DNA from 3 places in the Pectobacterium araliae genome. Region 1 is predicted to be linked to each of the others. Evidence: predicted binding sites of a transcription regulator. Region 1 holds the regulator's gene; each other region holds the start of a gene.
What was found. Region 1 encodes Fur, which represses iron uptake genes when iron is present. Its sites were predicted from a motif close to ATAATAATGAGAACNACTATCAA; they were not measured.

Region 1 (11,022 bases):
GTGCTAACTGTACTGGCCAAACTCCCCTGCATTTCACGCAGCAGTGGGAACAAACGACCCACACAGTTATTACCAAAGTCCAGAATCGGCTTGCCCAGATGGCCGGAAGCAATCACGCTAAAGTGATAGCGCAGATCGTTTAATGGACGAACCAGGCACACCACCAGATAGCGGTCGGTCAGGAACAACATAATCAGGCCGATAACCAAGCCACTCAGCACAATGTTCTGTCCAACCGTGGTGATTTGTTCAAAACGGACACCCGCCGCAGCGAATTTTTCCGCACTGGCGTTACTGAATGCAGAGAGCGAAGCACCAAATTGACGGCTCAATGGCGGCACAACGTTTTTGGCCTGATCTTGGTAGTCATCCAGCGCGTTGGCAGCAGCCTTTTGATAAAGTGGCTCAACGCCCTGCACAACCAGATTATTCCAGTCACGGCTGACAGCCTGCACCAGCGCATCGTCCAGACTTGCGTGATCGATAGCATTAAACGCCACCAAATCAGATTTCAGTTTATCCAGCGCGACAAGTGCAGAAGCCTGCTCTTTATCCGCAGTGGCATTATCACCGCTGCGGCGAGCATCAACCGCACGCGCCAAACGGGTTACCATACGGAAATATTGATCGTTGCCCTGGTTGATAAAGTTCATGTTCTGAACTAGTAAGGTGCTGGTTTTCGAGGTCGCCGTCATCTCTTTAAAAGAGAACATGGTATATATTGATACGCCGCCCCAAAGAACACAAAAAATGCCCAGCACCCATAGCATAGCGGTTCTGATGGCAATATTTTTAATAAGTCCCATAGCTCACTCCAAATCAGGAAAATGGTTGAAAAGATTTTTATCGCTAATCAACCGATATGTATCAGAAAATTCACACCATGAAACAGGTCACTTCTCCCTAGCGTTCACATTTCACCGAGTTGAAAACTCAAAAACCACGCTAACTCATCGGCTAAATACAGAGAATATTTAGCATTCTTGCTATATTTATTAATATAATTTTTCGCACGGATAATACATTATTCTATTTTTATAAATATAAGGTTTTTAATCATAGGGTTGCAAGCGCATGTGCTGCACGACCACGTCCTACGTGCGTTGGCATGGATAGGCGATCAGATGGAAAAGTAATTTGAATGAAATTTCATTTTATTCTTTAACATCAGAAAGCTAAAATTTCCCCTTTAAAATTGTATCGTTTCAGCTGTAAATAGTTATAATTCTTATCTTCCTTTATTAGGAATGTTCCCGCGAAATGTTACAAATTTTCAATTCTATAAAAACATTATCTTTTGTAAGTATTTTAATTCCCACGAATAATAATGTACCGCTCCGTGATTTTTATTCTTCACAAACAAAAGCCTGCTTTTAATTACAAGCGGAATAAATCATAAAATAAAAAGCACATTCATAAAAAATGAAGTACCGTTACAAATGAATAGCCGCCGCTATGTTAAAGAAATATATCCGTAATCTCAGACGATAACATAGACCACATTGATTATAGGGAATTCAGTATCAGTAGAGATATTTTCGTTTTCTTACTTACCTTCGCATTTCACGCGATCTTGATTTACGCCTCCTTACCGATACGAGTTTCTCCCGATGTGAGTGTCTGTTATTATTAACAGATAAATGGGTGAAATATTACACCATACCATTAGGAATCAAGAGGTTATTCAATTCATGGCACTCATCGGAATATTCTTTGGCAGTGATACGGGCAACACGGAAAACATCGCCAAAACGATTCAACAACAGTTAGGCACCGACGTTGCTGATGTTCATGACATCGCCAAAAGCAGCAAAGAAGACCTAGAAGGTTTCGATATCCTGCTGCTGGGTATTCCAACCTGGTATTACGGTGAAGCGCAGTGCGATTGGGATGACTTCTTCCCGTCGCTGGAAGAAGTTGATTTCACGGGGAAATTGGTTGCTTTGTTTGGCTGCGGCGATCAGGAAGACTATGCGGAATACTTCTGTGATGCCATGGGCACCATTCGTGACATTATTGAACCTCGCGGCGCGACGATTATCGGTCACTGGCCAACAGAAGGCTATTACTTTGAAGCCTCTAAAGGACTCGCCGACGACAATCACTTCATCGGCTTGGCTATCGATGAAGACCGTCAGCCTGAACTGACCAGCGAACGTGTAACGACGTGGGTGAAACAAATCAGCGATGAACTGAATCTGAAAGAGTTGGTTGGCTAAGCCATTTTGGCCCTGATAGTTTCGATCAGGGCCAAAATAGTATTGATAGGTAAAACCTTTCATAATAATTGATACATTTTTTTAACTTCTATCAGTAAACCTGTACAATAATCCCATCGGTTTTATACGTGCTTCACTCTTTCTTCATTCATCAACAACGGACTGCGTGTATATCAGTAGTATGAATGGGGACAATATTGTTAACATTCCCTTGTTTTCATTTTGCATACGCGGTTCTATAATTGAGACGCAATTACATTTTTTGAGCCGACCGATGTCATAGGCTAGGCAGCCTCCATTGATAAGTAAGCAACAGGACTAAACCCGCATGACTGACAACAATATCGCATTAAAGAAGGCCGGCCTGAAAGTCACTCTTCCAAGACTGAAAATACTGGAAGTGCTACAGGATCCTGTCTGCCATCACGTCAGTGCGGAAGATTTATATAAGAAACTGATTGATATGGGCGAAGAGATTGGTCTTGCGACCGTCTATCGCGTACTCAACCAGTTTGATGATGCAGGTATCGTAACCCGTCATAACTTTGAAGGTGGCAAATCCGTCTTTGAATTGACGCAGCAGCATCATCACGATCACTTAATTTGCCTCGACTGTGGCAAAGTCATTGAATTCCGCGATGAATCTATCGAAGCGCGTCAGCGCGAGATCGCAGAAAGACACGGCATTAAACTGTCCAACCACAGTCTGTATCTCTATGGGCATTGCAGTGAAGGGGATTGTCGAGAAGACGAAACTCTGCACGATTCCACGCGATAAATCGACCGCATCAAAAAATAAAACCGCCGAGGCGGTTTTATTTTTATCTTCTACCTCGTGGCCTTAGCCTACCCAGGTATCGCGCAGACCAACCGTTCGGTTAAACACCAGATGTTCTGTGTTGGAATAAACACGATCGGCACAGAAGTAACCTTCACGCTCAAACTGATACGCTTTCTCTATTTCTGCCTGTGCCAAACTTGCTTCTACAAAACCTTGCGTAATTTTCAGTGAATCTGGGTTAATCGTCGACAGGAAATCCTCCGCCGCGCCAGGGTTCGCCACACTGAACAAACGATCGTACAAGCGGAATTCCGCTGGAACGCCATGCGCCGCAGAAACCCAGTGGATAACACCTTTCACTTTACGGCCGTCAGCCGGATCTTTGCTCAGCGTTTCCGCATCATAGCTACAGTAGATCGTGGTAATGGTGCCCTGCTCGTCTTTTTCAATGCGCTCGGCTTTGATCACATAGGCATTACGCAGACGCACTTCTTTACCCAACACCAGACGCTTGTACTGCTTGTTAGCTTCTTCACGGAAGTCAGCGCGATCGATGTAAACTTCGCGGCTGAATGCGACCTGACGTGAGCCCATTTCCGGCTTGTTCGGATGATTTGGCATCGCCACAAACTCTTCGTGCTCGGCTGGCAGATTCTCGATCACGACCTTGACCGGATCTAACACTGCCATCGCACGCGGAGCATTTTCATTCAGATCGTCACGGATACAGGATTCAAGCGCCGCCATTTCCACGTTATTGTCCTGCTTCGTTACGCCGATGCGCACACAGAACTCACGGACGGATGCCGCACTATAGCCACGACGACGCAAGCCTGAAATGGTCGGCATACGCGGATCATCCCAGCCTTCAACCACGTTTTCCACTACCAGCTGGTTCAGCTTACGCTTGGACATAATCGCGTATTCGAGATTGAGACGAGAGAATTCGTACTGACGTGGGTGGCAAGGGATAGTGATGTTATCCAGCACCCAGTCATACAGACGGCGGTTGTCCTGGAATTCCAGCGTACACAACGAATGCGTGATCCCTTCCAGCGCATCGGAAATGCAGTGGGTGAAGTCATACATCGGGTAGATGCACCACTTATTACCGGTCTGGTGGTGATCGGCAAATTTAATGCGATACAACACCGGATCACGCATCACGATAAAGGACGATGCCATATCGATTTTTGCACGCAAACAGGCTGTACCTTCAGCAAACCCGCCGTTGCGCATTTTTTCAAACAGCGCCAGGTTTTCCTGCACGGTACGATCGCGGTAAGGGCTATTTTTGCCCGGTGCCGTCAACGTGCCGCGGTATTCACGGATCTGCTCAGGCGTCAGTTCATCAACGTAAGCCAGTCCTTTACCGATCAGCTCAACCGCATAAGCATGCAGTTGATCGAAATAATCAGAAGAATAGCGAACGTCGCCGCTCCATGAAAAACCCAGCCACTCGACGTCACGTTTGATCGACTCAACGTATTCGATATCTTCTTTTACCGGATTAGTGTCGTCAAAACGCAGATTGCACTGCCCCTGATAGTCACGCGCGATACCAAAATTCAGGCAGATAGATTTGGCATGCCCAATATGCAGATAGCCGTTCGGCTCTGGCGGGAAACGCGTCTGAATATGATCATGCTTACCGGAGGCCAGATCTTCATCAATAATCTGACGGATAAAGTTAGTCGGGCGGGCTTCAGCCTCACTCATTCTTCATTCCTCAATGCTAAAACGACGTATAACCGACAATGATCCAACAAGCTACGCTGGGAAACAACCGTTAATTATTCATAACGAAAAAAAGGGGCGAGATTGCTCTCCCCCCCCTTAATGTCATCGACATGACACGGCGTTACACCACCACCGCCATTATATTACGCCTTGTCATACTATTATATTTTGTCATACTCGGCTTTCAGCGCAGTGGCGATCGATTCAGCCTGCGTACCCACGACAATCTGTACGCTTTGTTTATTCAGGCGAATCACACCCGCCGCGCCAAGACGTTTCGCCAGTGCATCATCAACCAGAGAGGAATCAGCCACGTTCAAACGCAAACGCGTGATACAGGCATCGATACCAATCAGATTGGCTTTGCCACCAAGCGCCTGCAAATACCCCTGTGCCAATTCAGCTGTATCGTTTGACTTCTTACCTGAAGATGCCTTAATCACGTCATAGCCATCGGCCTCGCTACCGCTCACTGCCAACTCGCGCCCCGGCGTTAACAGATTGAAACGCGTGATGGTAAAACGGAACACGACATAGTAAATGACGAAGAATACCAGCCCCTGTGCGAGCAGCATGTACCACTGAGTGGCAAGCGGGTTACGCGAAGACAGCACCATGTCCACCAAACCAGCACTGAAACCAAAACCAGCGATCCAATGCATGCTCGCAGCAATAAAGACGGAAACCCCTGTCAGTAACGCATGCAGGAAATACAGCACGGGCGCAACAAACATAAACGAAAATTCCAGCGGCTCGGTGATCCCAGTGAAGAATGAAGCAAACGCTGCCGCCAGCATAATCCCGGCCACTTTGCTTTTGTTCTCAGGGCGTGCGCAGTGGTAAATCGCCAGCGCGGCTCCCGGCAAGCCAAACATCATAATCGGGAAGAAACCCGCCTGATAACGTCCGGTGATCCCCACCAAGGCTTTGCCAGAATCGATAGACTGCTGACCCGCCAGGAAGTTAGGAATATCGTTGATACCCGCGACATCAAACCAGAACACGGAATTCAACGCATGGTGTAACCCAACAGGAATCAGCAAGCGGTTAAAGAAGGCGTAAACCCCGGCGCCAACCGAACCCAACTGCTGAATGTATTCGCCGAATGATACCAGAGCATTGTAAATGACCGGCCAGACGTACATTAAAATGAACGCGACCAGAATCATTAGGAAAGACACCAGAATCGGCACCAGACGGCGTCCGCTGAAGAACGACAGCGCTTTAGTCAATTCAACCTGACTGAAGCGGTTATACAGCTCAGCGGACATGACACCGACAAGAATCCCGATGAACTGGTTTTCAATCTTGCCAAACGCAGCGGGCACCTGTTCAACGGGGATGCGTTGGATCATAGCAACCACGGCAGGTGAACACAGCGTAGTCAGCACCAGATAACCGACAAAACCGGTCAAGGCTGCCGCACCATCCTTATCTTTCGACATACCGTAAGCAACGCCGACCGCAAACAGCATCGCCATATGCCCGATAATCGCCTCACCCGATTTGATGAGAAGTGCCGCCAACGCGTTCTCACTTCCCCAGCCAACCGGATCAATCCAATAACCTATCCCCATCAGGATAGCGGCAGCAGGCAGCGTCGCGACAGGCACCATCAATGCCCGACCGACTTTTTGTAAATAGCTCAGAGTACTCACTTTTCCCTCTCTTACCTTTGCGAGGTAAATGAAATGTTGTGGGGCAAACAAACCTGCCAATCAATTTCACTGCCGAAAAACTTCACTGTCGAAAGCTTCATTGTTAAAAAACATGGCCAGCGGTGGTTCCAGGGGGAGTGTAAGAAAAATAATTCGCTACACAAATTAAACCCCGTAATTATGTGATAAAAGTCACCAAAAAACTGCATACAAAAAGTTTATACCTGAATAAAATCCCAACTTATTTCAAGATTAAAAAAAACAGAGTAAACTAATTTTAATGCATAGACTAAACGCGCAGTTGGCGCGATTTTCGCAATAACGTATTTAATTCCACTAGAAAATCAGGAGAGCGCTGATGAGACTCATTCCTTTAACCACCGCCGCCGACGTCGGAAAATGGGCCGCCCGCCACATCGTTGAAAGAATTAACACTTACAAGCCCAGCGCAGATCGCCCTTTCATCCTCGGGTTACCAACAGGCAGTTCACCGCTGGAGGCTTACAAATCGCTGGTCGCCATGCATAACGCTGGCCTGGTGAGCTTCAAATATGTTGTGACCTTTAATATGGATGAATATGTCGGCCTGCCAACCGACCACCCAGAAAGCTATCATACCTTCATGTATCAGAATTTCTTCAATCACATTGATATTCCGCGTGAAAACATTAACCTGTTGAACGGCAACACCGAAGACACCACAGCAGAATGTCGCCGCTATGAAGAGAAAATAAAATCCTACGGGAAAATTCATCTTTTCATGGGAGGCGTGGGCAATGATGGGCATATCGCCTTCAATGAACCCGCTTCTTCTCTGGCTTCCCGCACCCGCATCAAAACGTTGACGGAAGAAACCCGTATCGCGAATTCCCGTTTCTTCGGCGGGGACGTCAGCCTGGTGCCTAAATTCGCCCTAACCGTGGGCGTTGGGACGCTGCTGGATGCCGAAGAAGTGATGATTCTGGTGACCGGACGCAACAAAGCACAAGCGCTACAGGCTGCGGTAGAAGGTAACGTCAACCATATGTGGACCATCAGCTGTCTGCAACTTCACGCCAAAGCCATCATGGTTTGTGACGAGCCTTCAACAATGGAGCTGAAGGTGAAAACTGTTAAATATTTCCGTGAGTTAGAAACGGAAAGTATGAAAAATCTCTAACCGATCGCGGGAGTTGATGATGTACGCGTTAACCCATAGCCGGATTTTTACCGGCCATCAGATTCTGGATAATCACGCTGTCGTGATTGCCGATGGGCTGATCGAGCAGGTCTGCCCACTTGCCGAGCTTCCTGCCGACATTGAACAACACGACCTGGGCGGCGCGTTTCTCGCGCCGGGGTTTATCGATCTCCAACTGAACGGCTGCGGCGGCGTGCAGTTTAATGACTCGCTGGACACAATCTCCGTCGACACGCTGGAGATCATGCAGCAAGCGAACCAGCGTTCAGGCTGCACCAGCTTTTTACCTACGCTGATTACCTCCAGCGATGCGTTCATGAAGCACAGCATCAACGTGATGAGAAACTGGCTGACGCAGAATCAGCATCAGGCGCTTGGGCTGCATCTCGAAGGTCCGTGGCTGAATGTGCTAAAGAAAGGCACGCATGACCCTGCTTTTATTCGTCAACCGACGCAAGAACTGGTCGACTTTTTGTGCGCCAATGCAGATGCCATTACGAAAATCACGCTGGCACCGGAAGAAGTCGAGCCGTCGTTCATCCGCCAGTTGACAGCGGCGGGTATCATCGTCTCTGCTGGGCATTCCAATGCCACCTGGGAACAGGCTAAGCGGGGTTTTGCCGCGGGTATTCGTTTCGCCACCCACCTGTTCAACGCCATGCCGTATCTGACTGGCCGCGAACCTGGGCTCGTTGGCGCGATTTACGACGCCCCGGAAGTCTATTGCGGTATTATCGCGGATGGACGACACGTTGACTGGGCCAATATTCGCAACAGTAAACGTATCAAGGGAGATAAACTGGTGCTGGTGACCGACGCCACGGCTCCCGCAGGTGCGGATATTGACCAGTTCATTTTTGCTGGTAAAACCATATACTACCGTGATGGCGTTTGTGTCGATGAACACGGCACCCTGAGCGGCTCGGCACTGACTATGATTGACGCCGTGCGTAATAGCGTCGAACACGCGGGTATTGCGCTGGATGAAGCGATTCGGATGGCAACGCTCTATCCCGCTCGCGCCATCGGCGTCGATAAGCAGTTAGGCAGTATTGAAAGCGGTAAAGTGGCCAACCTGACCGTCTTTGACCGTGACTATCACATTCTCAAGACGTTTGTTAGCGGTAATCCTGTTTGGGGATAAAACGAGAAACGCCTTGGGGTAACGCGGAAATTCGTTGGGTAACCGGAGATAACGTTTACCCAACGTTGAGTTAAACCTAAGCGAGTAATTTCTTAATGACCACAGGCGGACAAGCGCAGATAGGGAATGTCGATCTGGTTAAACAATTAAACAGCGCGGTGGTTTACCGCCTGATTGATCAGCAAGGCCCGATCTCACGAATTCAGATAGCAGAACAGAGCCAGCTTGCACCCGCCAGCGTCACCAAAATCACCCGCCAGCTTCTGGAACGTGGGCTCATCAAAGAAGTCGATCAGCAAGCCTCCACCGGCGGCAGACGCGCCATTTCGATTATCACCGAAAATCGTCCTTTCCATACCATCGCCGTTCGTCTCGGCCGTTACGACGCCACCATTGCGTTATACGATTTGCAGGGAAAAGCACTGGAAGAGGCACACTACGAACTGCAAGAAAAAACGCAGGCATCGCTGGAAGCCGTGCTTTTTCAGTCTATCAGCGACTTTATCGTCAGCCACCAGCGCCGTATCCGCGAGCTTATTGCAATTTCTGTGGTGCTGCCGGGGTTGGTTGATCCTGTTGCGGGCATTGTCCGTTATATGCCACATATAAGTGTAAATAACTGGCAACTGGTTGAAAACCTGCAACGTCACTTCAACGTTACTAGCTTTGTCGGTCACGATATCCGCAGTCTGGCACTGGCCGAACACTACTTCGGTGCCACCCACGACTCGCTAGATTCCATTCTGGTACGCGTCCATCGGGGTACGGGGGCGGGTATTCTCGTCAACGGACAAATTTTTCTCGGCAGTAACGGCAACGTGGGCGAGATCGGCCATATCCAGATCGATCCACTCGGCGATCGTTGCCACTGCGGTAATTTCGGCTGTCTGGAAACTATCGTCGCCAACGCCGCCATTGAACAGCGCGTACGACACCTGCTGGGTCAGGGCTACCCCAGCAAGCTTTCTACCGACAACTGTACGATTTCTACGATTTGCAAAGCGGCAAATCGAGGTGATGCCCTCGCCTGTGAAGTTATCGAACAGGCTGGGCTCAATCTCGGCAAAGCACTGTCCATCGCGATCAATCTGTTCAATCCTCAGAAAGTCGTCATTGCGGGTGAAATTACCGAAGCAGAAAAAACGCTGCTTCCTGCAATTCAGCGCTGCATCAACACGCAGGTACTGAAAGAATTTCGTCATAACCTGCCAATTGAGGTCTCCAGCCTCAATCATCTTTCCGCTATCAGCGCGTTCGCGTTGGTCAAACGGGCGATGCTAAACGGTGTGCTGCTACAGCAATTGCTCGAAAACGCCTGATTCCCTTTCTGGCCGGATTATATAATCCCTAAAAATTCGGCTTTTCCCTTCTATTAATTTGACGAATCAACACTAAAGTCACGAATAAATTAACGAAACATCATATGAATAGCTTTTTTCATTAATCAATATTGAATTCCTATGGCGTTTTGATGCTAAATCAATACCACTAAGGTCGAATTCGTAATTACTGGGAGTCATGTATGTGTTCTATTTTTGGTGTGCTTGATCTGAAAAGCGATCCTGTTGAACTGCGTAAGAAAGCGCTGGAATTATCCCGTTTAATGCGTCACCGCGGCCCAGACTGGTCCGGTGTGTATGCCAGCGACAAAGCCATTCTGGCGCATGAACGTCTGTCTATCGTTGACGTCAACACGGGCGCACAGCCGCTTTACAATGCCGAGCGCACCCACATTCTGGCCGTTAACGGTGAAATTTATAACCATCAGGCATTGCGTCAGCAATATGGCGACCGTTACGCGTTTCAGACTGGCTCCGACTGCGAAGTCATCCTCGCCCTGTATCAGGAAAAAGGCCCTGAATTCCTGGATGAACTGCGCGGTATGTTCGCCTTTGCCCTGTATGACAGCGAAAAAGACGCCTACCTGATTGGCCGTGATCACCTCGGTATCATCCCACTGTATATGGGTTACGATGAGCACGGTAACCTCTACGTCGCCTCTGAAATGAAAGCGTTGGTGCCAGTTTGTCGCACCATCAAAGAATTCCCAGCGGGCAGCTATCTGTGGAGCAAAGACGGCGAAATTCGCGAATATTACCAACGTGACTGGTTTGATTACGACGCAGTAAAAGACAACGAAACGGATAAAGAAGCGCTGCGCGATGCGCTGGAAGAAGCGGTGAAAAGCCACCTGATGTCTGACGTGCCCTACGGCGTGTTGCTCTCTGGCGGCCTGGATTCTTCCGTTATCTCTGCAATCACTAAAAAATATGCCGCCCGTCGCGTAGAAGATGACGAGC
Region 2 (11,022 bases), 1.9 Mb from region 1:
GCAATTGCCGATAAGGTATCACCGGAACGAACCTTATACTGCTGTGACTCTGGAGTTGACTGCGTTTGCGCTAAGCGTGTTGGTTGAATCGCTGCGATGTCACCATCAGCCAGTGAATCTTTCAACTGCTCAACGTGAGCTTTAGGAACCATAATGTAATGTGGCCCATTTGGTGCGGTGACATTACGCTTATAGCCCGAGTTATAGCTCTTCAGCTTATTCAACGATAGACCAGCCATCTCAGCGGCTTGAGTCAATTCAATCTGCTGCCCCAGTTCAACCTTGGCTAATGCTCGGCTTTCATTAGGTTGTGGCAGGCTCACGCCATACTTTTTGCTGTTTTTAAGAATATCGCTCAAGGCTAACATCTTAGGAACATAAATGGACGTTTCTCGCGGTAACACCAATGCCCAAAAGTTGGTTGATTTCCCTTTTGCTTTATTTACTTTCATCGCCTGCATGATGCGACCTTCACCACTGTTGTACGCAGCAACCGTCAATAACCAGTCACCATCAAACATCGTGTTGAGCCGTTGCATCATATCCAGCGCAGCTGTCGTAGACGCTATTACGTCGCGACGCCCGTCATACCACTGGTTTTGTTTCAAACCATAATTACGTCCTGTACCAGGGATAATCTGCCATAGCCCAGCGGCATTGGCGGATGATGTGGCACTTGGATCAAAAGCGCTCTCCACTATGGGTAGCAGTACCAGTTCCATCGGCATTTTACGTTGCTTAATCTGCTCGACTATCCAGTACATGTACGGCTCTGCCCGCAATGTTACATCGTGGAGATAGCTCTTATTTTTTAAATAACGCGTTTTTTGCTCGCGGACCCGGGCGTTATCCGGAACCTCCATCTTCAGCTCGTCGCCAATGAAGTTCCACAGATCTCGTTGCGCGAGGCTATCGTCATCTAACCATCGCGCGGAGGCCTCTCGGCCATCTGTGTACTTTCCTGCTTCACTTTGACTTGCCGAAGACAAACTCTGTGCATGCTGTTTGGGTTGCGAGGTGTCATGTGGTGATACCTGGCAACCAACTAGCAAGACTGAGGCGATGATTATCGCTTTAGCCTTCATATGTTGGTCAATAGTTGCTTAAAAGACGAGCAAGGATACTTTGATTAGAGGAATAGCACAACCTAAACCTTCAGAAGCAGTCTTTCTGGCTGCGTAGCAGCTCAAAAACTTGCCAATTCTCTATATTTTCAGGTTCTTTTGCTAGTTTTCTTTTTAAATCAAATTCATGGCAACGGAGAAAAAGATTAATTCTTCTTTCCAACCCTAATGTTGTTGGTAAACTAGACTGCGATTTTTCGCGTATCTGGCTGATTTTATGGAGGTAAGCTTCAATACTTGGGTCTTCTGGCCATATGGCATTAGAAAACCTTAAGTTTGATAACGTGTATTCATGAGCACAGCACACCACGGTATCATCAGGGAGGGCGGCTATTTTATTAATTGATTCATACATTTGCAGCGGTGTTCCTTCAAGTATTCGGCCGCATCCTGCTGAAAATAGCGTATCACCGCAGAACAAAAATGGCGCATTATAGTAGGCAATATGACCTGATGTATGTCCTGGAACCTCAATTACAGAAAATTCCGAATTTAACAAAGAAACAGTATTTCCCTCCTCGACGAGATAGGTTGCGCCGTATTTAGCGGTTTCTTTTGGCCCAAAAACAGGCAGGTTAGGGTAATGTTTGAGGAGTTCGTTAACGCCCCCGACATGGTCGTTATGGTGGTGAGTGAGTAAGATTGCTTCGGGAAAAAGTGAGTATTGTTCGAGAGAATTAAGCACGGGGGACGCCTCACCCGGATCGACAATCACACAACGCTTGTCTTTATTACTCAATAACCAAATGTAGTTGTCCTGAAGTGCGGGGATACTGATAAGATTCATTCATCACCTCTTTTTTCTAGTTGCCTGAGGACGAGAACAGAAGATGAAATCGGCACAAATTCCTCAGACCATTGTGGCTCCTGATTCATGGGATGATATCACCTGCGGGCAGTTTTATCGCGAGTCGCTTGAGCTGGCTTTGTTGCCATGGTGGCCAAAACTCTTTGGTTTTCACCTTATCAAGATAGGGGCGCTGAGTGCAGAAATCGATGTGACAGAGTGCGCAATCGCGCATCAGGTTAACGTTGCTCCGCATGGTGATAATCTTCAGGTCGTGGCTGATGCCCATCAACTGCCTTTCTCTGAAAAATCGATTGATGCCTGCTTACTTGCCCAAACGCTGTCTTATTCGTCGGATCCGCATCGTGTTTTGCGTGAGGTTGATCGCGTCTTGATCGACGATGGTTGGTTAATTCTGAGTACATTTAATCCGATCAGTTTGGTTGGCGTTGGCAAACTGATCCCTCGGCTGAATAAAAAGCATCCCTATTGCAGTCGTATGTTTACTCTAATGCGCATCACGGACTGGCTGGGACTACTGAACTATGAGGTTATTCATCGGACTCACTTTCACGTTACACCATGGCGAAGGAATAAGGGGAAGTTGAATAAACATATTCCGATGCTGGGGTGCCTGACGTTAATTATTGCCCGAAAGAGAACTATTCCGCTGACGTTCACGCCGATGAGAGCGCGGTTGCAGAAAGCGTCTGTGCGCCGCACGGTGGGCGCAACAAAGATATATCGGAGATGAGATCGATGCCTACGGTGATTTACTCAGCCTGATAGCCAGTGTCATCAAGCATTGGCGCACTGGCGGCGGCGCGAGCAAGCTCATCGCAGCGCTCGTTTTCCGGGTGTCCGGCGTGTCCTTTTACCCATTCCCAGCGCACGGAATGGCGTTGAATCGCGGTATCCAACCTTTTCCAGAGATCGACATTCTTGACGGGCTTTTTGTCGGCGGTTTTCCAGCCACGTTTTTTCCAGTTATGAATCCAACTGGTGATCCCCTGACGAACATATTGGCTATCTGTGCTGAGTACGACGTCACAGTCGGTGGTCAGTGTTTCAAGCGCTGCAATTGCGGCCATCAGCTCCATTCTGTTATTCGTCGTAAGACGATAGCCTTCACTTAACGCTTTTTCGTGCTGCTTGTAGCGCAGCAGGGCGCCATAACCGCCGGGGCCGGGATTACCGAGGCAAGATCCGTCGGTGAAAATTTCTACCTGTTTGCGCATCTCTGGTAGACTCTCCCTCATGGTAAAAACGGCAAGTCTGACATAAACGAAAACGATGAGCACTGAAATTACGCGACAAATCGTCCTCGATACAGAAACCACCGGTATGAATAAACTGGGGGTTCACTACGAAGGGCATAAAATTATCGAGATCGGTGCGGTCGAGGTGATTAACCGCCGCCTGACTGGCCGTCATTTTCACGTCTACATCAAACCCGACCGTTTAGTGGACCCAGAGGCCTATAACATACATGGTATCAGCGATGAGTTTCTTGCTGACAAACCGACGTATGCGGATATTGCGGATGATTTCCTTGATTTTATCCGTGGCGCGGAGTTGGTCATTCATAACGCGATGTTTGATATCGGCTTTATGGATTATGAATTTCGATTGCTGAATCGGGATCTTCCTAAGACGGAAACATTCTGTAAGATCACCGATAGCCTGTTTATGGCGCGGAAAATCTTTCCTGGTAAGCGGAACAGTTTGGATGCGCTTTGCGATCGTTATTTAATAGATAACAGCAAGCGTACGCTGCACGGCGCATTGCTCGATGCCGAGATTCTGGCTGAAGTTTATCTGGCGATGACCGGTGGCCAAACGTCGCTAACTTTTTCGATGGAAGGTGAAACGCAGCAAAAGAGTGAGAATACCGAAACGATCCAGAGAATTGTTCGCCCTCAGTCGGCATTGAAGGTGCTTTACGCAGATGATGCTGAACTGTTAGCACATGAACAGCGTCTGGATTTGATTGTGAAAAAAGGCGGTAGTTGCCTGTGGCGGGCTGAGTAATATCGGCAGCGTTCCGTTCTTGGTGTTGAGAAATGGAGAGGACGGTCACAGAGTGGGTGAGAGAACCATCACTAAGCTGAAATTATAAGCAAACAGAAGCGGTTAGTTATAAAAAGCGTTGACGTAATAGTGCCATCATCTTAGTATTCATCCCGCTCAGTGAGCATGAGTGGAGCGGTAGTTCAGTTGGTTAGAATACCTGCCTGTCACGCAGGGGGTCGCGGGTTCGAGCCCCGTCCGTTCCGCCACTTATTTATTCCATCGTGTATTTATCCACGTATGGATGAAAAAACCGCATATCCTTATGGATGTGCGGTTTTTTTTCGTCTCGATGCAGTGCATCTTGCTGAGTTGGAGGGGATGTCCCCGCTGTTGTCGCATTAACTTGCCACCCCGATTTCAGGGTGACAATGTGGACATTACCAACTGTAGCTGACGGTTGCTATGATGCTGCGACCACTACCGTAAAAACAGGCTTCTGTATTGCTGCATGATGCAACATAGTGTTTGTCGGTGAGGTTGTTGAGATTCAATTTCACTTCAGCACCTTTCAGGCTGGGTGATGCGGTGCCTAAATCGTAGCTCGCCATAGCATCATAGAGCGTGTAATGCGGAACTTTATAACCTTCCTTTCTATCGCCATAAGTGGTGCCCATGTAGCGTACGCCCGTACCCAGTTTTAAGCCTTGCAACACTCCATTCATAAATTGGTATTCCCCCCATGCAGAGGCGGAATGGCGTGGAATCGCTGGCATGGCTTTGTTCACCTCACCTGCGGTGTGGCTCTCTTTAGTTAACGTGTCGAGGTAGGTGTATGCAGCCAGCAGGCTGAACTCTGGTGTAAGCTGGGAACGCAGCTCAGTTTCTACCCCTTTTGATTTCACCTTGCCAATCTGTTCACTGTAGTTGCGGTCGTACTCAGGGAAATAACGCGAAGAGGATAAGTTTTTCTGGGTGATGTCGAACAGTGACAAGGTCAACATTGTGTCACTGCCCTTCGGTTGAAATTTTACACCCACTTCTTTTTGTTCACCGGTTGTCGGTTTAAACGGGTCGGTGCCTGGTGCGCCAGAATCCACATTCGGTTCGAACGACGTACTGTAGCTAATATAGGGTGAGATCCCGTTATCGAATGCATATAGCAGACCGGCTCGACCAGTAAACTTGTTATTGTTTTGTTGCTTGAATGAGCTACTGGTGCGGTCGGTGCTACGGATTTCGCTCCAGTCATGGCGTCCAGATAGCAGCAGATTCCAGTTGTTCCACTCGATCTGGTCTTGCAAGTAGATCCCGACTTGATCTATTTTTTTCAGGTCATCGGTTATCAAGGTGAGTTGGCTATCGGGTAGCAGGTAACCGACGTTGTGGCTTGGATTGGCCCAGTCGTAGTCGTACTGATCTCTACGGTTAACCTGCATGGTGGTATTCCGTTTCTGAGCTTTGTAATCCAATCCACCAATCAACGTGTGATCGACATTGCCGATGTTGAATTGCGCTTTTAACTGGTTGTCGATCCCCATTTCATCGGTCTTGGCTTCCTCCTTTTGCTGGCGCAGGTTGATATGGCTGCTGGTCGCGCTGCCGCCGATGGTATACACCAAATATTTATATTTTTCTTTCAACTGTGAATAGCGGACATTTTGCTGGAATGACACAACATCATTAAATGCATGCTCGAAAATATAGCCGATGGAGGCTAACTCACGTTTTGACCGATGATAGTTAGGGTCGCTAATGTTCATGTGGTAAGGGATGTAGCCAGAGGTGGTACCGATTGCTGTGCCGTAAGCGGGCAGGAAGTTGCGGAAACCTGCTTCGGGATCATTCTGATACAGTGTCATGAGCGTGAAACTGGTATCAGTATTTGGTAGCCAAGTCAGTGATGGCGCGATAGCGATACGTTCTTGTTTTGAATTCTTGATAAATTCATGTTTAGTGCTGCCGATACCATTCAGCCGGTATAGCAGACTTTGGTCATCATTGAGCGCACTGCCGAAATCGAATGCAGCTTCACCCAGATGTTGATTCCCTGTACTCAATTGCACTTTACGGATGGTCTCAGCGGTGGGGCGTTTACTGGTCATACTGATAAGCCCGCCGGGGTTGACCTGACCATAGAGTACTGAGGCCGGACCGCGTACTACCTCGACACGTTCCAGAAACCAGGGATCAATTTTCCCCAAACCACCATCTTGTCCGCTTAATCCGAAACTCAACCCATCCAGATACTTTGCTGCGTAGCGAAAGCCGCGAACAATCACTTCATCATTGCGGTTAGAGGAACCACGATAACTTGTCACCGTGCCGCTGTTGTAGTTTAGCGCATCGGCGACGGAATCGACGTGTTGTGCATCCATTTGATCTCGCGTGATAACCGAAATCGCCTGAGGTGTTTTAACCAGCGGTGTGGCGACTTTGGTGCCGGAGGCGCTTTCTTTCGCAACGAACCCTTTTAGCGGAGCGGTGACGCTTTCTGTCCCGTTGGCTGTCACGAGGATCACGTCGTTATGCGGTGTCGTTTTCTCTTCAGCCTGAGCAACAGAGATGAGGAATATCGAAGAGGTTAACACGAGAGGAAGGCGGTAAGTTTTTATACACTCATTGATTGGTTTATCTAATGTTTTATTTTTCATGGTCAACATACATTCATCCCTTAATCAGAAAGATATTTTTAGCTTGTGGTTGATGGAATTACCTTTTAACGATTTTTAATTTGAATTTATTGTTTTAATTTCCTGAATTTATTTGTTTTTTTAACTTCCATTGTGAGGGGGAGCGCATTGGTGTTGATTTGTACATTGCAATAAATGACCAAAGCATATTATTGTAAATGCAAATAATTCTCAATACAATTCGTAATTGTCATTATTCAAAGCGGATTTGTTTTTATATTGATTAGTATTTGTAATGATTTTGTTTAAATAAACGCACGTTCAGGGAGAGTTATGCCAGTCATGCAGTGCCCCAATTTTATCGCCGAGCTATTGTCTTCATCTGAGGTAGGAACGGTGTGCTGGTGGAAACGGTTGGCGGCTGTCGGCACACCCGTTGTCGCTCCGTCGACAACACCTCAGCAAGTGGAAATGGCATTTTTCTGGCGTGACCCGCACGGTGATGAACAGCATTCTCCGATTAAACAGGTGTACGTCGATATCAATGGTGTGACCAACCACCACAGTGAAGCCCCACAAAGCCTGCAACGACTGAGCGGTACAGATGTCTGGTTCTGGTCCGTGGTGATTCCGGCAACATGGCGTGGCGGCTATAGCCTGATCCCCATCACTCACGAACAACTCCCCCCTGAATTTCAGGGTGATGAGGAACAGCGTAGCCAACAGCAGTGCCAGTGGTGGTGTTCATTGTTTGCATGCGCGATTTCCGATCCGCTTAACCCTTATCAGCCTCTTATCACGTGTGTGGGAGGAGACCACTCTGTGGCACATATGCCCAATGCCCCTGAACAGAGTGCATGGTGTGCTTGGGATGAAGGGAAAGGCGAACGGGAGAGACTTCCATGCATGACGCTTTTTCACTGGCGTAGCGAGCGACTCGGCAATGAGAGACGAGTCTGGCTTTATACCAACGGAGAACGTGTTCAGCCGGGATCCCGTCCGTTGGTTATTGTGTTGGATGGGCAACGGTGGGTTGATGAACTACCGCTTCCCATGGCGCTTGAAGTAGAAACGGCGCAGGGAAATCTACCCACTGCCGTCTGGCTCTTTATTGATGCGATCGATGGCAACTACCGTGCGCAGGAACTCCCCTGCAATGCCGATTTCTGGCTGGCCTTGCAGCAGGAGTTGTTACCGTTAGCGGCCAGCCTTGCCACGTTTAGTGATGACCCTGACCGTACCCTGATCGTTGGGCAGAGCTATGGTGGCCTGTCTGCACTTTATGCGGGATTGCATTGGCCGCAGCGCTTTGGACGAGTGTTGACGCAGTCCGGTTCTTTTTGGTGGCCAAATTTTCAATTGATGACCCGTTTTGACGAGCGTGAGGTTCTGGAGCCCGGCTGGCTGGTGCAAGAGGTCCAGCAGCAAGGTCCCGCGGCTAAACCCTTGGTGATTTTTCAGGAGGCTGGCGATCGCGAGGCTGATATCTGTTTCGTTAATCAGCAGATGAATCAGGCACTGATGGCGGCGGGGCACCAGGTGTTTTTTCGCATTTATTCCGGTGGGCATGATGCCCTGTGTTGGCGTGGTGGTCTGATCGATGGTCTGCGCTGGCTGTTAGCCGACCTGGCAGACAACTCGGCCTCTACTGACAACATAACAATTTCTACTGACAACAAAATAACAGGAGATAGCGATGAGTCAGGAACAACAAAATCCGTTTGATGACGAGACGCTTACGTTTTTGGTTCTTATCAACGCTCAGCGCCAGTACAGCCTATGGCCACAGTTTGTCGCGGCGCCCGCTGGGTGGCAACAGGTGTTCGGTCCGCAGTCTCGTGCGGTCTGTATCGACTACATCGAACAACACTGGCAGGACATGCGTCCGGCCAGCCTGCAAGACGCCGACGCGCGCTAATGCGCCTATGCTTTTTTCCCCGAGTGTTCGGTTTCGGACCACTCGGGAAAGCACCGTTGAGGGAACTGTACCGTGTCTGAGACATCCGTAGTGTTTGATTCTGCCTCTTCTGATCTGTCAGCTGATTTTCTGCAATTACCGTTGGTTGCGGCACAGCCAGGAATCTGGTTTGCCGAGCAATTAGCCCAAGTTCGTCATGACTTTACAGTGGCACATGCCATTGAATTGAACGGTCCACTCGATCGAGATTGTCTGGATCGCGCTATTCGGCAAGGGCTGTCGGAAGCAGATACGGTTCATGCCCGTTTTGTCGTTAACGATGATGGTGAGCCTGTACAGCACTTGCCGCGCCATCCCCTGATCCATGCGCCGGAATGGCGGGATTTAAGCGCGAAGGCTGAGGCCGAAGCAGAGGCATGGGCACTGATTCATCAAGATTTAGTCGCCGATTTACCGGCGGATGGCGAGCAGCCCCTGTACCGTCAGGTCGTGATGAAAGTCGGCAATGCGCCAGAACGTTGGTTGTGGTATCAGCGTTTCCATCATCTGCTGTTGGACGGTTTCAGCTTCGATGCATTGACCCGACGCATCGTCGATATCTACAACGCGCTACGCTCAGGGCGAGCGCCTGCGGCTAGCCCATTCACGCCATTCGCTCCCGTCGTTGCGGAGTATCAGGACTGGCTGGCATCACCTGAATATCAGCGATCCGCTGAGTTCTGGCAGCAACACGCGGCGGACTTGCCGGCTCCGGTATCGCTGGCGACGGAAATGTGTGAACCCGCCGAACCTGACTTACGCTCGTTGCAGCAGCAAGTGGATATCAGTGTCGCGCCATCGGCAGAGGTCGTGATGGCAGCGTTGGCGATATATCTCTATCGCATGAGTGGTGAGCCGACGTTGTCTATCGGTTTCCCCTTTATGCGTCGTATCGGTTCGGCAGCGCTGTGCGTGACTGGTCCTGTGGTGAATGTATTGCCGTTGCAACTGACTCTGCGCCCGACGATGACACTGGCCGAAGTCGATAAGATGTTTGCTACTGAGATAAAGACCGTGAGGCGTCATCAACGCTATGAAGCGGAGCAACTGCGGCGTGATTTAGGACGGGTTGGCGGCGAAGGACTGTATGATCCTGTGATCAACTTCAAGATATATCAGGATGCTTTGATGCTGGAGGGGACTCCGGCCATTACACATGCGTTGGCGATGGGACCCGTCGAGGATATGGAATTTGAACTCGGCAGATTGGGCGAGCAACTGCATCTGACGCTGGTGGCGAACCCGAAGCGCTATAGCGAACAGACACTGCAATGGCATGCGGAACGCATCGCATACTTGTTACAACAGTTGGTGGCTCTGCCGGAAACAGAGATTGCAGACGTGTCCTTGCTGCCATCAGAGGAAAAAGAGCGTATTGCGGCATGGGGACAAGGAGCAACGCTGCCACTACCTAAAGGGATCACCACGGTAGTGGATCTGTTTTTGCAACAAGCCACACGGCAACCGGATGCGATCGCTGTGGCCTGCGGTGATGAGCGATTGACGTATCGCGAATTGTCTACGCGAGTGACGCAGCTTGCCAGGTTGCTCATCGCGCGCGGTATCGGTACGGAGGATGTGGTGGCGATCGGCGTCCCTCGTTCTGTGGACGCGATAGTTGCTATTTTTGGGGTGCTGACCAGCGGCGCGGCTTATCTACCTTTGGATCTGGATTATCCACCGGAACGTATGGCATTGATGCTGGAAGATGCTCGTCCGGCTTTGTTGCTGACCCATCAGGCGGTCGCTTCTCATATGCCGCCGCAGACGGTAACTGTTTGTCTGGACGATGAGGAGACGCGCCGTCTTTGTGCCATGCTGCCGGAACATCCCGTAACGGATACCGAGCGACGGGAACCGCTGTGCGGTGAAAATCTCGCTTATATGATCTACACCTCAGGTTCTACCGGCAAGCCAAAAGGGGTGATGAGTACGCACCGTGGCCTGCTCAACCTGTTGATATCGCATGGGGAGCAGCTGTTTGGTCCGGCAATCACTCGCTTTTTCCACTCTCATGGTCGCCGCCTGCGGGCGGGACACACCGTCTCATTTTCATTCGACTCTTCTTGGGAACCGCTGTTTTGCCTGATTCTAGGCGCGGAGCTGTACGTCTTTGATGAGGATCAACGGCGCGATTCCTGGGCACTGGTGCAGAAATTGCGTCAACTGCCGGTTGACCTGTTGGATATCACCCCCTCGTTCTTTTCACAGTTGGTTGATAGTGGATTGTTGGATGACGAGCAGCCTAAACCCGCATTCATCATGCTTGGGGGAGAAGCCGCTACGCCGTCTTTATGGCAGCGGATACGACAACACCCGGAAATTGAGTTCCATAATTATTACGGGCCTTCTGAGTACACCATTGACACGCTGGGAGCGAATGTTCAGGTTGCCGATCAACCTGTAATTGGTCGCCCAGTTGCCAATACGAGCGCCTGGTTGTTGGATGATCGTTTGCAACCCGTACCCGTTGGGGTGGCAGGGGAGTTATACATCTCTGGTACGGGTATT
Region 3 (11,022 bases), 2.1 Mb from region 1:
TTTGGACTGTTCGATGTTGTATGTATTTGTGACATAAATTAGCGACCTTCACGAGCCTATCTCTATAATCAGCTCGCCAGAGCGTTATTTTGCTCTGGCGGCTGATTTTTATTTTTGCTCTCACTTTTTCACGCGTTATAGGGAACTACACATGCAACTCGTTATGAGTCTCATCGGCATGATTGTTCTGATACTGTGCGCGGTTATGCTGTCCAATAACCGTAAAGCTATCAGATTGCGCACCGTAGCCGGTGCTTTCATTCTTCAGATCGGTATTGGTGCGCTGGTGCTGTATGTACCAGTAGGCCGCAAGATTCTGGAAGGGTTGACGGGCGGTGTAGCAAACGTTATCGCCTATGGAAATCAAGGCGTGTCGTTCATGTTTGGCGGTCTGGTCTCCGACAAAATGTTCGAAGTATTTGGCGGTGGTGGCTTTGTTTTTGCACTCCGCGTCTTGCCGATTATCGTCTTTTTCTCTTCTCTTATCGCCGTGTTGTACTACATGGGCATTATGCAGATAGTCATCAAGGTACTCGGTGGCGGATTACAGAAACTGCTGGGAACCTCCCGTACTGAATCGCTCTCTGCGACGGCCAATATCTTTGTCGGTCAAACGGAAGCGCCTCTGGTGGTCCGTCCGTATATTGCCAACATGACGCAGTCAGAACTGTTTGCGGTGATGTGTGGTGGGTTGGCATCGATTGCTGGTGCCGTGATGGCGGGTTATGCCCAGATGGGCGTGCCGTTGGAATACCTGATTGCGGCGTCCTTCATGGCGGCTCCGGGCGGGTTACTGTTTGCCAAACTGATGGTGCCGGAAACGGAAAAAACGCACGACCATGATGAAATGGTTGGGTTTGTCGATGAAGACGATCGCCCAGCTAACGTCATCGATGCGGCGGCAAGCGGTGCCGCTTCCGGTATGCAGTTGGCGCTGAATGTGGGGGCGATGCTACTGGCATTTATCGCCTTGATCGCCGTGTTGAACGGTATTCTGGGCGGCATTGGCGGCTGGTTTGACTATCCGCAGCTGTCACTGGAACTGATTCTGGGCTGGTGCTTTGCGCCTGTCGCGTTCCTGATTGGTATTCCCTGGAGTGAAGCGACCGTTGCGGGTTCGTTCATTGGGCAGAAACTGATCGTCAACGAGTTCGTTGCTTACCTGAATTTCAGTGAATATCTGAAAGCGGATGAGGTGGTGCAGGCCGCGGGCTTGCAGGTTCTGTCGGATCATACCAAAGCGGTGATTTCGTTTGCACTGTGCGGCTTTGCTAACCTTTCGTCTATTGCTATTCTTATTGGAGGTTTGGGCAGTATGGCACCGACTCGGCGTCAGGATATTGCCCGCTTTGGTTTGAAAGCGGTTGCGGCAGGTACGCTTTCTAACCTGATGAGCGCCTGCATTGCAGGGTTCTTTTTGGCTTTGTAAATGTAACCAGGCATTCTTGCAGTAGCGAGATGATGGGCGGCGAAAGTCGCCCATTGTTCGTTTATGCCCCTACATTTTTCATGGTTTAAGCGTGGCTTGCGCAGCATTTACCGAATGCGGGTGCGATATGCTTGCCTGAGTGGAGCAACATGCTTTCTGCTTTTATTGATGATGTTGAATGGATTTCTTTTCCACGGGCAACGGACGGTGCCGCCTACCCAGGTATTACTGCACGCTGCCATTTCCATTTGTCTGCCTACGACGACGCGCTTTTTGCCGAGGCGAACATTCCTTTTTCCGACGCGCTAGAGCGCGCCGTACCGAAACGACGGGCTGAATTTTTGGCTGGACGTTATCTTGCCAGACATGTGTTGAATAAGTTGAGCCACCCCGATTTTGTTCTGCATAGCGGGGAAGATCGCTCGCCGCAATGGCCGGAAAACATCGCCGGTTCGCTGAGCCATAACAAAGACAGCGTACTCTGCGCCGCCCATTTACGTAGCGATGCGCTATCGTGCGTGGGTGTGGATATCGAAGGATTTATGTCCGACGAGCGTGCGCAGTCGCTGTGGCCCGGCATCATTGGCGATGAAGAGTTCCAGTGGTTTCAGGAGCGAGATGAGGCATTTAGCTGCTTGCTGACGATCAGCTTCTCGGCGAAAGAGAGTCTGTTCAAGGCGCTTTACCCGCAGGTCCGGCACTATTTCGATTTTCTGGATGCCCGGCTGGTGGCGCTGGATATCACCAAACGCGAATTCGAGCTGGAACTGCTGACCGATCTGACGCCAACGTTTTATGCCGGACGCCGTTTTAAAGGTGCGTATCTGTTAAGAGAGTACGACGTCACCACCTTTCTCTGCTGCTAAAAAAGCCCGCGAATAGCGGGCTAGAGTCATTGTTCAGAACTTATCTGCTTAGAACTTATAGCTCACGCCACCGTACACCGTACGCCCAGACAGGAAGTAGTCGATATCGGTAGCAACGTAGTCCCGCTTTTCGTTGGTCAGGTTAGTGACGCCCAGTTTCAGGTCCACGTTTTTAACCGGCGTATAGGTGGCACCGATATCTACGGTATTGAAGCCGCGTGTTTTATACGCTTCTTTATCGCGTAAAAATTGGTTACTGGTGTACTGATAGGACACATAGGTCGAGAGGTTATCCAGTGCCTGCCAGTTCAACTGCGTGTTAACCGTATTTTTCGGCGTTTGCTTCAGGCGCTTTCTGGTGGTGCGGTCTTCAGCATCAACCACAGTCCAGTTGGTGGTCCAGTTTAGATCCTCTATTACATCGACCCAGAATGAAGTCTCGATTCCCTGCACCCGTGCTTTACTCACGTTTTCATAGGTTCGTGTCACTGCATTGGTTTGAATCATATCCTTGATGTCATTGTTAAACAGGGTGATGCCCGTACCGAAGTGCTCGGCTTCGTAGGCGGTACCCAATTCATAGCTGATGGATGTTTCAGCCTTCAGATCAGGGTTACCGACGATGTAGCATTGGCCGCGGCATGCTGCTTTTGTATAGCCCGTGGTAAATTGAGCGAGAGTTGGGGCTTTAAACGCCTTATTGACGCCACCTTTGATCACCCAGTTGTCGGTTAGACTATAAGTGGCGTAGGCGCGTGGGCTGAACTCGGTGCCGTAGACTTCATGATGGTCAACACGACCGCCAAAGGTGAGGGCTAAATCCGCAATCTTGAATTCATCTTGCAGGAAGAGTGCGCTCTGGTTGACGTCCACTTTGCCATTTTTCAGGTTCATGCTGTGTTCCAGCGATGTGATGCGGTATTCGCCGCCGCCGGTCAGCAGGTGATCGCCCAGATAGCCAGATATTTGCCCGTCAACCGTCTGATTATTCTGAGTGATATCGGCAATGCCTTTATTAAGCTCAGAATTATCCATTAAATCGATATTTTCGTAGTAGTAGCGCAGCCGCGTATCGAAATTATCCCAGCTACCGTTATGCGTGAGTCCCAGACCGAGGCGATCAAGTTTTTGTGTGTTGTGAGCTGTTGCGCCAGAGTTATTCCAATCGACGAAGCGGTCATCTTTGGTATAAGTCGCATCAAAATCCAGGCTCTGCTGAGAATCGATCAACCACGTCAGGTTGCCTAGTACGCTGTAGTTATCGCGTTTTTCCAAGGCATCTGAGTTGCGATTCTTGGATTGCTCGGTACGCCAGGCGTCACGTTTGCCACCATCCACAATCAAGCTGCCCAGCAGCGTATTTTCCACCAATGGTCCACTGACGTAGCCATTCAGACGATTATGGTCACCGCCGGAACCTTCGGTCGGTGCCTGAAAGTTATAGCCGAGTTCACCGGTAACGTTCTCACCCGGCTGGCGCAGAATCACGTTTACCACACCGCCCAGCGCGTCGGCACCGTACAAGGAAGACATTGGGCCGCGAATGACTTCGATACGTTCAATCGCCGACATAGGAATGGAGCTCAGATCGAAATCATTCCCCATATCAGTTGCGAGTGATTCTTGGGTGTTGATACGTCGACCATTCACCAGTAGCAGCGTGTAGTCTGCCCGCATACCACGGATTTTGATCTCGTTACGGCCATAGCTGGTAGAAGGGTTAATATTAATGCTCGGCAGCTTTTTGATGGCGTCGGAAACGTTATTCACTGACATCTTTTCCAGCTCGGCGCGGGTGATGACAGAGACGCTGGCGGGAGCACTCAGCGTGGTGTGTTTCGTCTGTGTTGCTGTCACGACGATTTTTTCATCTGCCGCGTTTTCTGCCTGAGCGAGTGCAGGTAGTGCCAATAATCCGGTCACCAGCAGGGCGTGATACACCTTGCTGTGTGGAAAATGATGATGTGAAAAACGACTGTCCGGTTTTAGCTGCATGTCAAAGACCCCATCAAAGAGTAGAAAAAAACATCCCCGTAAGTAACTCACTGTGTTGCGTGTATTGCCGACCTACTCGGTTTATTGCTCTGTAACCTGTACCGTTTGGTGTGCGGCCATCTTTCGGCTGCGCTCAGCCAACTGCGGAATCAAGCGCATGGTCAGCAGCATAGCGACCAGCGCAAATACGGTGCTGGCCACGGCAAGCTGTGAGAATCCGTCAATTTTCCCCTCGGCGGAGGTGCTCAGATAAGCGGCTGAGGCAACGCTGGCCAACCCTGACGCAACGTTGGCTGCGGTTCCCTGATAGGACATGAACGCGGCGCGCTGATGCGGCAGCGGAATACCGGCGGTAATTGCCAGCGTGCTGCTGGAGCGGGCGGCGCTGAGCGCCATGAACAGAGTGAACACCAGATACAGGGAAAGTGAAAAAGGCAAAACGAAACCGCAGAGAATCACAACGGCCAGCAGCAGCGTTGTGACTACGATCGTCTGGCTGGCATATCCTCGATCCAACAGGTTGCCGCACAATTGCATGGTCACCATGCTTGCCAGCCCGCCACAGAGATAGAGCAGGGAAATATCATCCCGTGGGAAAGTCAGATTGAACTGAAAATAGTTGGAGAAATGAGGGATCAGCAGGAAATGTCCGAACATTTGTAGCGAAATCACCGTCAGCCCCAATAGGAAAATGGGGGATGCCAGCAGGTCGTTTAATACGGAAACGGACGCGGTACCAGGAGAAAGACCTTGTTGAGTCCGGCGTGTCGGTGGCATAGAAGGAAACAGCCACAGTACCAGCAATACCAACAGCAGACCACCGAGGCCGAACGTATAAAACGGTGCTTGCCAGTTAATACGGTGAGCCAACTCCAGTGACAGCGGCATGATGACAATCGCCGCGAGCGAAAAGCTCATGCCGACATAGGCCAACTGCTTTCCACGCTCGTTGGCCGGCACGATATCAACAACCGCCGCCATCAAGACGCCAGATGCCGGGCCAGCAACACAGCCTGCCAGAATAAACAGCAGCAAAAGATGGGTTTGGCTGGTGGCAAACATGCAGGCAGCCGTCAGGGCGAAGCGCAACGTCAGCAGAACGAGCAGGGCGTGTTTACGGTTAAATCTATCCAGATAAGGCGCGGCGAGGAAGCCGACGATGGCGGAGGCAAACGTTGCGCCGCCGCTAATATAGCCGATGTTCTTGGCATCCATCGATAGCGCGCTGATGAAATCGGGGCCTAGTGGCATCACCATCATCAGGCTACCGAGAGAAAGCATGTTGATTAGCAACGCCAGATGCACAACGGATCGGGTGTGCTGGCGGTACATGCTTTCATCCATGACGGTCTCACATTTAGACACAATTAGTAAAATATTGGCGCAGTTTAGCGCAGCTTAATTCTCCTGACAATAAATGATAAGTATTTTCATTATCATTTGTGAGGTGGGTTTTATAATCAATGCATTTCTATTGCTAATCATTAATGGTTGTGAAAGATGAACAGTAAAATTGATTAACATTAATATAACCCTCAACTAATGGGAGGGAATAACCATTTTGTGGAAGGATTGACCGAACACGTTACTTCAGTGTAGGTTAACTGTGCTTGGTATAAATGATAATGATTTTAATAATCATTGGTATTTAATTTGCGAGCGCAGGAGCTGTCTTGTGGATACACTGATTACAGAAACTGAAACATTTAGCGGGCTAACCTATCCAGAACAGACCGCTTTTTTATATGTATCGGAACACCAAAGCCTTTCTACTTCAGGCTTATTTGAACGTATTTCGTCCCCTGTTTGTGTTCCTGGCTCGCACGATGACAGGCTTAGTCCTGCAATCGTGCAGGCATTCCAGCGAGCGCGTCAGGCAGGGCAGTCGCTGCCTATTGTTGTGGGGGCGATTCCCTTTGATACCACGCAACCGTCTTGTCTCTATATCCCTGATAGTTATACCGTTACGACGAAATCTGAACTCGTCAGCCGTGCCCGTAAGCACACGGCTGCGGGCCCTACCGCACTAACGTTAAACAGCGTCCCAGACGAATGCCAGTTCAAGTCCATCGTGGCTGAGGCGGTTGAACGCTTCCGCCGTGGGGAACTGAGCAAAGTGGTACTGTCGCGTATTCTGGACATTGAGCTGATCCAGCCCGTTAAGGCTCAGACGATCCTCAATAACCTGATGGTACAGAATGCGGGGGGGTATCACTTCTCACTGCCGTTGCCGGATGGTTCCGTATTACTGGGTGCCAGCCCGGAGCTACTGCTGCGTAAGCAGGGGAGTGTGATTGTCTCTAATCCGCTGGCGGGTTCGGCACGACGGATGAGCGATGAACATCTGGACTACCTGAACAGCCAGCGTTTGTTGAATTCTGGCAAGGATAAGCACGAGCATAAGCTGGTGGTGAATGACGTTCGCCAACGCCTGATGCCGCTGTGCGCGTCGTTAACGATTCCATCGGCACCTTCGTTGATGCACACCGCCTCCATGTGGCACCTGTCTACCGCTATCCGCGGTGAGCTGGCGAACCCAGAGATGACGGCGCTTCAGGTCGCCTGCCAGCTCCATCCTACCCCCGCACTGTGTGGCTTCCCCACACAGGAAGCGCGTCAGCTGATTGCCGAGCTGGAGCCGCACGATCGCGGCGTATTCAGCGGCATCGTCGGCTGGTGTGATGCCAACGGCGATGGTGAATGGGCGATCGCGATTCGCTGCGGCACCATCAAACACAACAAAGTCCGCCTGTTTGCCGGTGCGGGCATTGTTGAGGCGTCCGTCCCCGAGGAGGAATGGGCTGAAACCGCCGCCAAATTAAACACGATGCTGAATGCGTTTGGGCTTAACTCAGGTGTGGATGGACTATGAGCATTGAATTTACGCCTTGGCCAGAGGAACTGGCACTGCGTTATCGCGACAAGGGGTACTGGGTTGGCCTGCCGTTAACGGACGTCTGGGAACGCCATTTGACGACGCAACCAGATGCGGTAGCGGTCGTGTGCGGTGAACGTCAGTGGAGCTATCGGGAACTGGACCAACAGGCTTCCGCGTTGGCATCGCGCTTGACGGAAAGCGGCCTGCGCAGTGGCGACACCGCGCTGGTGCAGTTACCGAACGTGGCCGAGTTTTACCTGACCTTTTTTGCGCTGCTGAAAATTGGCGTCGCGCCCGTTAACGCGTTGTTCAGCCATAACAAGCTGGAGCTGCTGTCGTACGCCACGCAGATCGAACCACGCTTACTGATCGCCTCGGCCGAACATTCGCTGTTTGGCAACGGTGAATTTCTGGATCGGCTACAGACGCAGGTTCCCCGCCTGCAAACGGTGGTGATGCTCGGCGACAGCCCGCTGGGGCACAGTCTGACGGAGTGGCTGCAACCGCGTGCTTCAGTCAGCCAATATCAGCCTTCCGCGCCGGGGCAAGTGGCCTTCTTTCAGCTTTCTGGCGGCAGCACTGGTACGCCGAAGCTGATTCCTCGCACCCATGACGATTACTACTACAGCGTGCGTCGCAGCGTGGAAATTTGCGAGCTGACGCCACACACCCGCTACCTATGCGCGTTGCCTGCTCCACATAACTTTCCCTTAAGTTCGCCCGGTTCGCTCGGCGTGTTTTACGCAGGTGGACGCGTCGTGCTGGCGCCCGATCCGGGGGCAATGACCTGTTTCCCGCTGATTGAACGCCACCAGATCGATATGACCTCGCTGGTGCCGCCTGCCGCCGCGCTGTGGATCCAGGCCGCCGAACAATTTGGCGGCGCGCTGCGTAGCCTGAAAATCTTGCAGGTGGGCGGCGCGAAGTTAAGTGAAACCGTTGCCCGACGTATTCCAGCGGTGCTGGGCTGCCAGCTACAGCAGGTGCTCGGTATGGCGGAAGGGCTGGTGAACTACACCCGACTGGATGACAGCGATGAACATACCTTCACCACGCAAGGTTACCCGATGAGCCCGGACGATGAAGTGAAGGTGTTAGACATGGACGGTAATCCGGTGCCGAGAGGCGAAGCGGGGCTGCTGGCGACGCGAGGGCCATACACCTTCCGTGGCTATTACCGCAGCCCAGAACACAATGCCCGTGCTTTCGACGTAGAAGGTTTCTATCACTCGGGTGATGTGGTGCAGATGACTGAAGAGGGCTATTTGCGCGTGGTCGGACGGGAGAAAGATCAGATTAACCGCGGCGGTGAAAAGATTGCTGCCGAAGAAATCGAAAACCTGTTGCTTAAGCATGACGGCATTCTCCATGCCGCGCTGGTGTCCATGCCTGACCCGGTTATGGGCGAAAAGAGCTGCGCTTTTCTGGTGGTCAGCGATCCTACGCTGAAAGCCATCACATTAAGAAAATATCTTCGCAATCAGGGTATTGCTGAATTCAAACTGCCAGACCGCTTCGAGATGATCGACACCTTGCCCGTTACACCCGTCGGCAAGATTGATAAGAAATCACTCCGTCAGCGCATTCAGACCCAACTTAGCACTCAAAATAAATAAGGATTTTGTGATGGCAATCCCTTCTATTGCTTCGTATCCCCTGCCGCGCGCACAGGATTTCCCGGACAACAAGGTTTCCTGGGCGTTTGAACCTGCGCGTGCGGTACTGCTGATTCACGACATGCAGGACTATTTCGTGAATTTCTATGGCGCGGACAGCCCGTTGGCGCAGCAACTGATTGAGAACATTGCGGCGTTACGAGCCTACTGCAAATCGCAGGGGATTCCGGTGGTGTATACCGCGCAGCCGAACGCACAAAGCGCAGCCGACCGTGCGCTGCTGAACGACATGTGGGGCGCGGGGCTGAATAATCACCCCGAAAAGCAGCGTGTTGTGAGCGCACTGGCACCGGATGAGCACGACACCGTGCTGGTGAAATGGCGCTATAGCGCCTTCCATCGTTCGCCGCTGGAATCCATGATGAAGGAGATGGGTAAAGATCAACTGATTATCTGCGGCGTTTACGCGCATATCGGCTGCATGATTACCGCGACAGATGCTTTCATGCGCGACATCAAGCCCTTCATGGTCGGCGATGCGGTCGCGGATTTCTCACTTCAGGAACACCAGATGGCGCTGAAATATGTGGCGACGCGCGCCGGACAGGTGGTTAGCACGGCAGAACTCACAGGAGCGAAAATGGCACAGGCACTGACGAAACAAGGATTGAGAGCACATCTGCTGACGTTGATCGACGAAGATGAAGATCAGTTCGATGAAGATGAAAACCTGATCGACTACGGTCTGGATTCGGTGCGCATGATGGCGCTGCTGACCGAATGGCGCAATCAGGGTGTCACGCTGAGCTTTGTCGATCTGGCGCGTAACCCTAGCCTGAATGCCTGGTGGGCGTTGATTGAAAAACAGCAGGGAACTGCATCATGAAGCCCTTGAGCGTTGCGCAGCGCGGACTGTGGTTAGGTCATGCCCTGAATGATGATAAAGCGACGTTCAATACGGCGGAGTGCATCGCGTTTGATGGCAAAATCGATATTGAAGCCATGTTAAGCGCGATCCGTCAGGCAGTCATGGAGTGTGAGTGCCTGTACTGCCAGTTTGTTGAAATTGCGGGTGAACAGGCCGCCCAGCCGGAAATCGGTTTTGTGGCTTCACAATTGCCGGTGCCGATCGGTGTGTTGCCGATTGTTGAACTGTTGCCTGCGCCGATGACGGATGAAGAGCAGACGATACGCCGGTGGGCGCGTGACGAAATCTCTCGGCCGCTGGATTTGCTGAACGGATTGCCCTGCCGCTTTGCGCTGCTGTGCGGTGAAAAGCGCGATTTTCTCTACAGTTGCGTTCACCACATTGCGTTGGATGGTTTTGGCACCACGATGCTGTTTCAACGCATCGCCCAGATTTACACTGCACTGACGGCGGGGCAACCTGTGGCGGTGGCGGAATTCGACCCGTTCAGCGAGGTATTGGAAGAAGAGCAGCAGCGTGATGCCAGCGGGCAGACGGCGCAGGCGCGTGATTTCTGGCTGGAAACGCTGAATGCGATGCCGGAACCGGCCAGTTTCAGCGAGAGGAGAGCCCCGATCGCGGCGCGTTTTTTGCGCCAGAGCAGTGTGTTGCCGGCGGATCTCTGGCAGCCGCTGACAGCACTGTGTGAAGGCAACAAAATCAGTTGGCCGGATCTGTTTCTGGCGATGCTGGCGACGCATCTTAAGCTGGTGTCCGGTAGCGACAGGCTGACGTTTGGCTTGATGGTGATGAACCGTATCGATTCCGCCTCGCTGATGGTGCCGAGCATGCAGATGAATATCGTGCCGCTGTGCATTCAGGTGGATGAGCAGGCGGACTTTGTCACACTGGCGCAGCAGGTTGCCCGTACCAAGCGCACGCTGCGTCGTCATCAACATTATCGCTATGAGCATTTACGGCGCGATCTGAACCGCGTCGGCGGCGAACAGCGCCTCTTCGGTCCGCTGATCAATATCATGCCGTTCGATCATCCGCTCAATTACGGATCGCTGTCGTCCTGCACGCTGAATATCAGTGCCGGGCCAGTAGAAGATCTGACGATCGAGATCCATTTTAAATCGGATGGCACCCCGGTGCTGGATTTTGATGCTAACCCAGCCTGTTACAGCGCAGAAGCACTTGCCAGCCTGCAAGAAACCCTGTTCACGCTGCTTCAACGCTGGTTGGCGCGGCCGCAGCAAACCAGTGGCGAACTGCTAGAGTGCTGGCTGCGAGAAGAACGCGAACTGGCGCTAATCACCAGCCGTGAG

Region 2: fes (enterochelin esterase) is a predicted target of Fur. The motif match lies at 6,773-6,795, and genes of this name have one in related genera.
Region 3: AACH44_RS17750 (isochorismate synthase) is a predicted target of Fur. The motif match lies at 5,708-5,730, and genes of this name have one in related genera.

Annotation. Positions count from the first base shown of each region.
Region 1 covers NZ_AP028908.1:1,352,136-1,363,157, reverse strand. Annotated here, with positions in the region: gene AACH44_RS06075 (methyl-accepting chemotaxis protein) at 1-806, opposite strand, end outside; gene fldA (flavodoxin FldA) at 1,692-2,219, shown strand; gene fur (ferric iron uptake transcriptional regulator) at 2,548-2,997, shown strand; gene glnS (glutamine--tRNA ligase) at 3,061-4,719, opposite strand; gene nagE (N-acetylglucosamine-specific PTS transporter subunit IIBC) at 4,902-6,398, opposite strand; gene nagB (glucosamine-6-phosphate deaminase) at 6,757-7,557, shown strand; gene nagA (N-acetylglucosamine-6-phosphate deacetylase) at 7,577-8,722, shown strand; gene nagC (DNA-binding transcriptional regulator NagC) at 8,818-10,041, shown strand; gene asnB (asparagine synthase B) at 10,245-11,022, shown strand, end outside.
Region 2 covers NZ_AP028908.1:3,298,808-3,309,829, reverse strand. Annotated here, with positions in the region: gene mltD (murein transglycosylase D) at 1-1,085, opposite strand, end outside; gene gloB (hydroxyacylglutathione hydrolase) at 1,156-1,911, opposite strand; gene AACH44_RS14995 (class I SAM-dependent methyltransferase) at 1,955-2,665, shown strand; gene rnhA (ribonuclease HI) at 2,685-3,251, opposite strand; gene dnaQ (DNA polymerase III subunit epsilon) at 3,205-3,942, shown strand; tRNA gene AACH44_RS14980 (tRNA-Asp) at 4,114-4,190, shown strand; gene AACH44_RS14975 (TonB-dependent siderophore receptor) at 4,362-6,584, opposite strand; gene fes (enterochelin esterase) at 6,888-8,279, shown strand; gene AACH44_RS14965 (MbtH family protein) at 8,251-8,472, shown strand; gene AACH44_RS14960 (amino acid adenylation domain-containing protein) at 8,545-11,022, shown strand, end outside.
Region 3 covers NZ_AP028908.1:3,916,246-3,927,267, reverse strand. Annotated here, with positions in the region: gene AACH44_RS17770 (NupC/NupG family nucleoside CNT transporter) at 152-1,429, shown strand; gene AACH44_RS17765 (4'-phosphopantetheinyl transferase family protein) at 1,579-2,295, shown strand; gene AACH44_RS17760 (TonB-dependent receptor domain-containing protein) at 2,344-4,290, opposite strand; gene AACH44_RS17755 (MFS transporter) at 4,372-5,634, opposite strand; gene AACH44_RS17750 (isochorismate synthase) at 5,966-7,162, shown strand; gene AACH44_RS17745 ((2,3-dihydroxybenzoyl)adenylate synthase) at 7,159-8,784, shown strand; gene AACH44_RS17740 (isochorismatase) at 8,795-9,670, shown strand; gene AACH44_RS17735 (amino acid adenylation domain-containing protein) at 9,667-11,022, shown strand, end outside.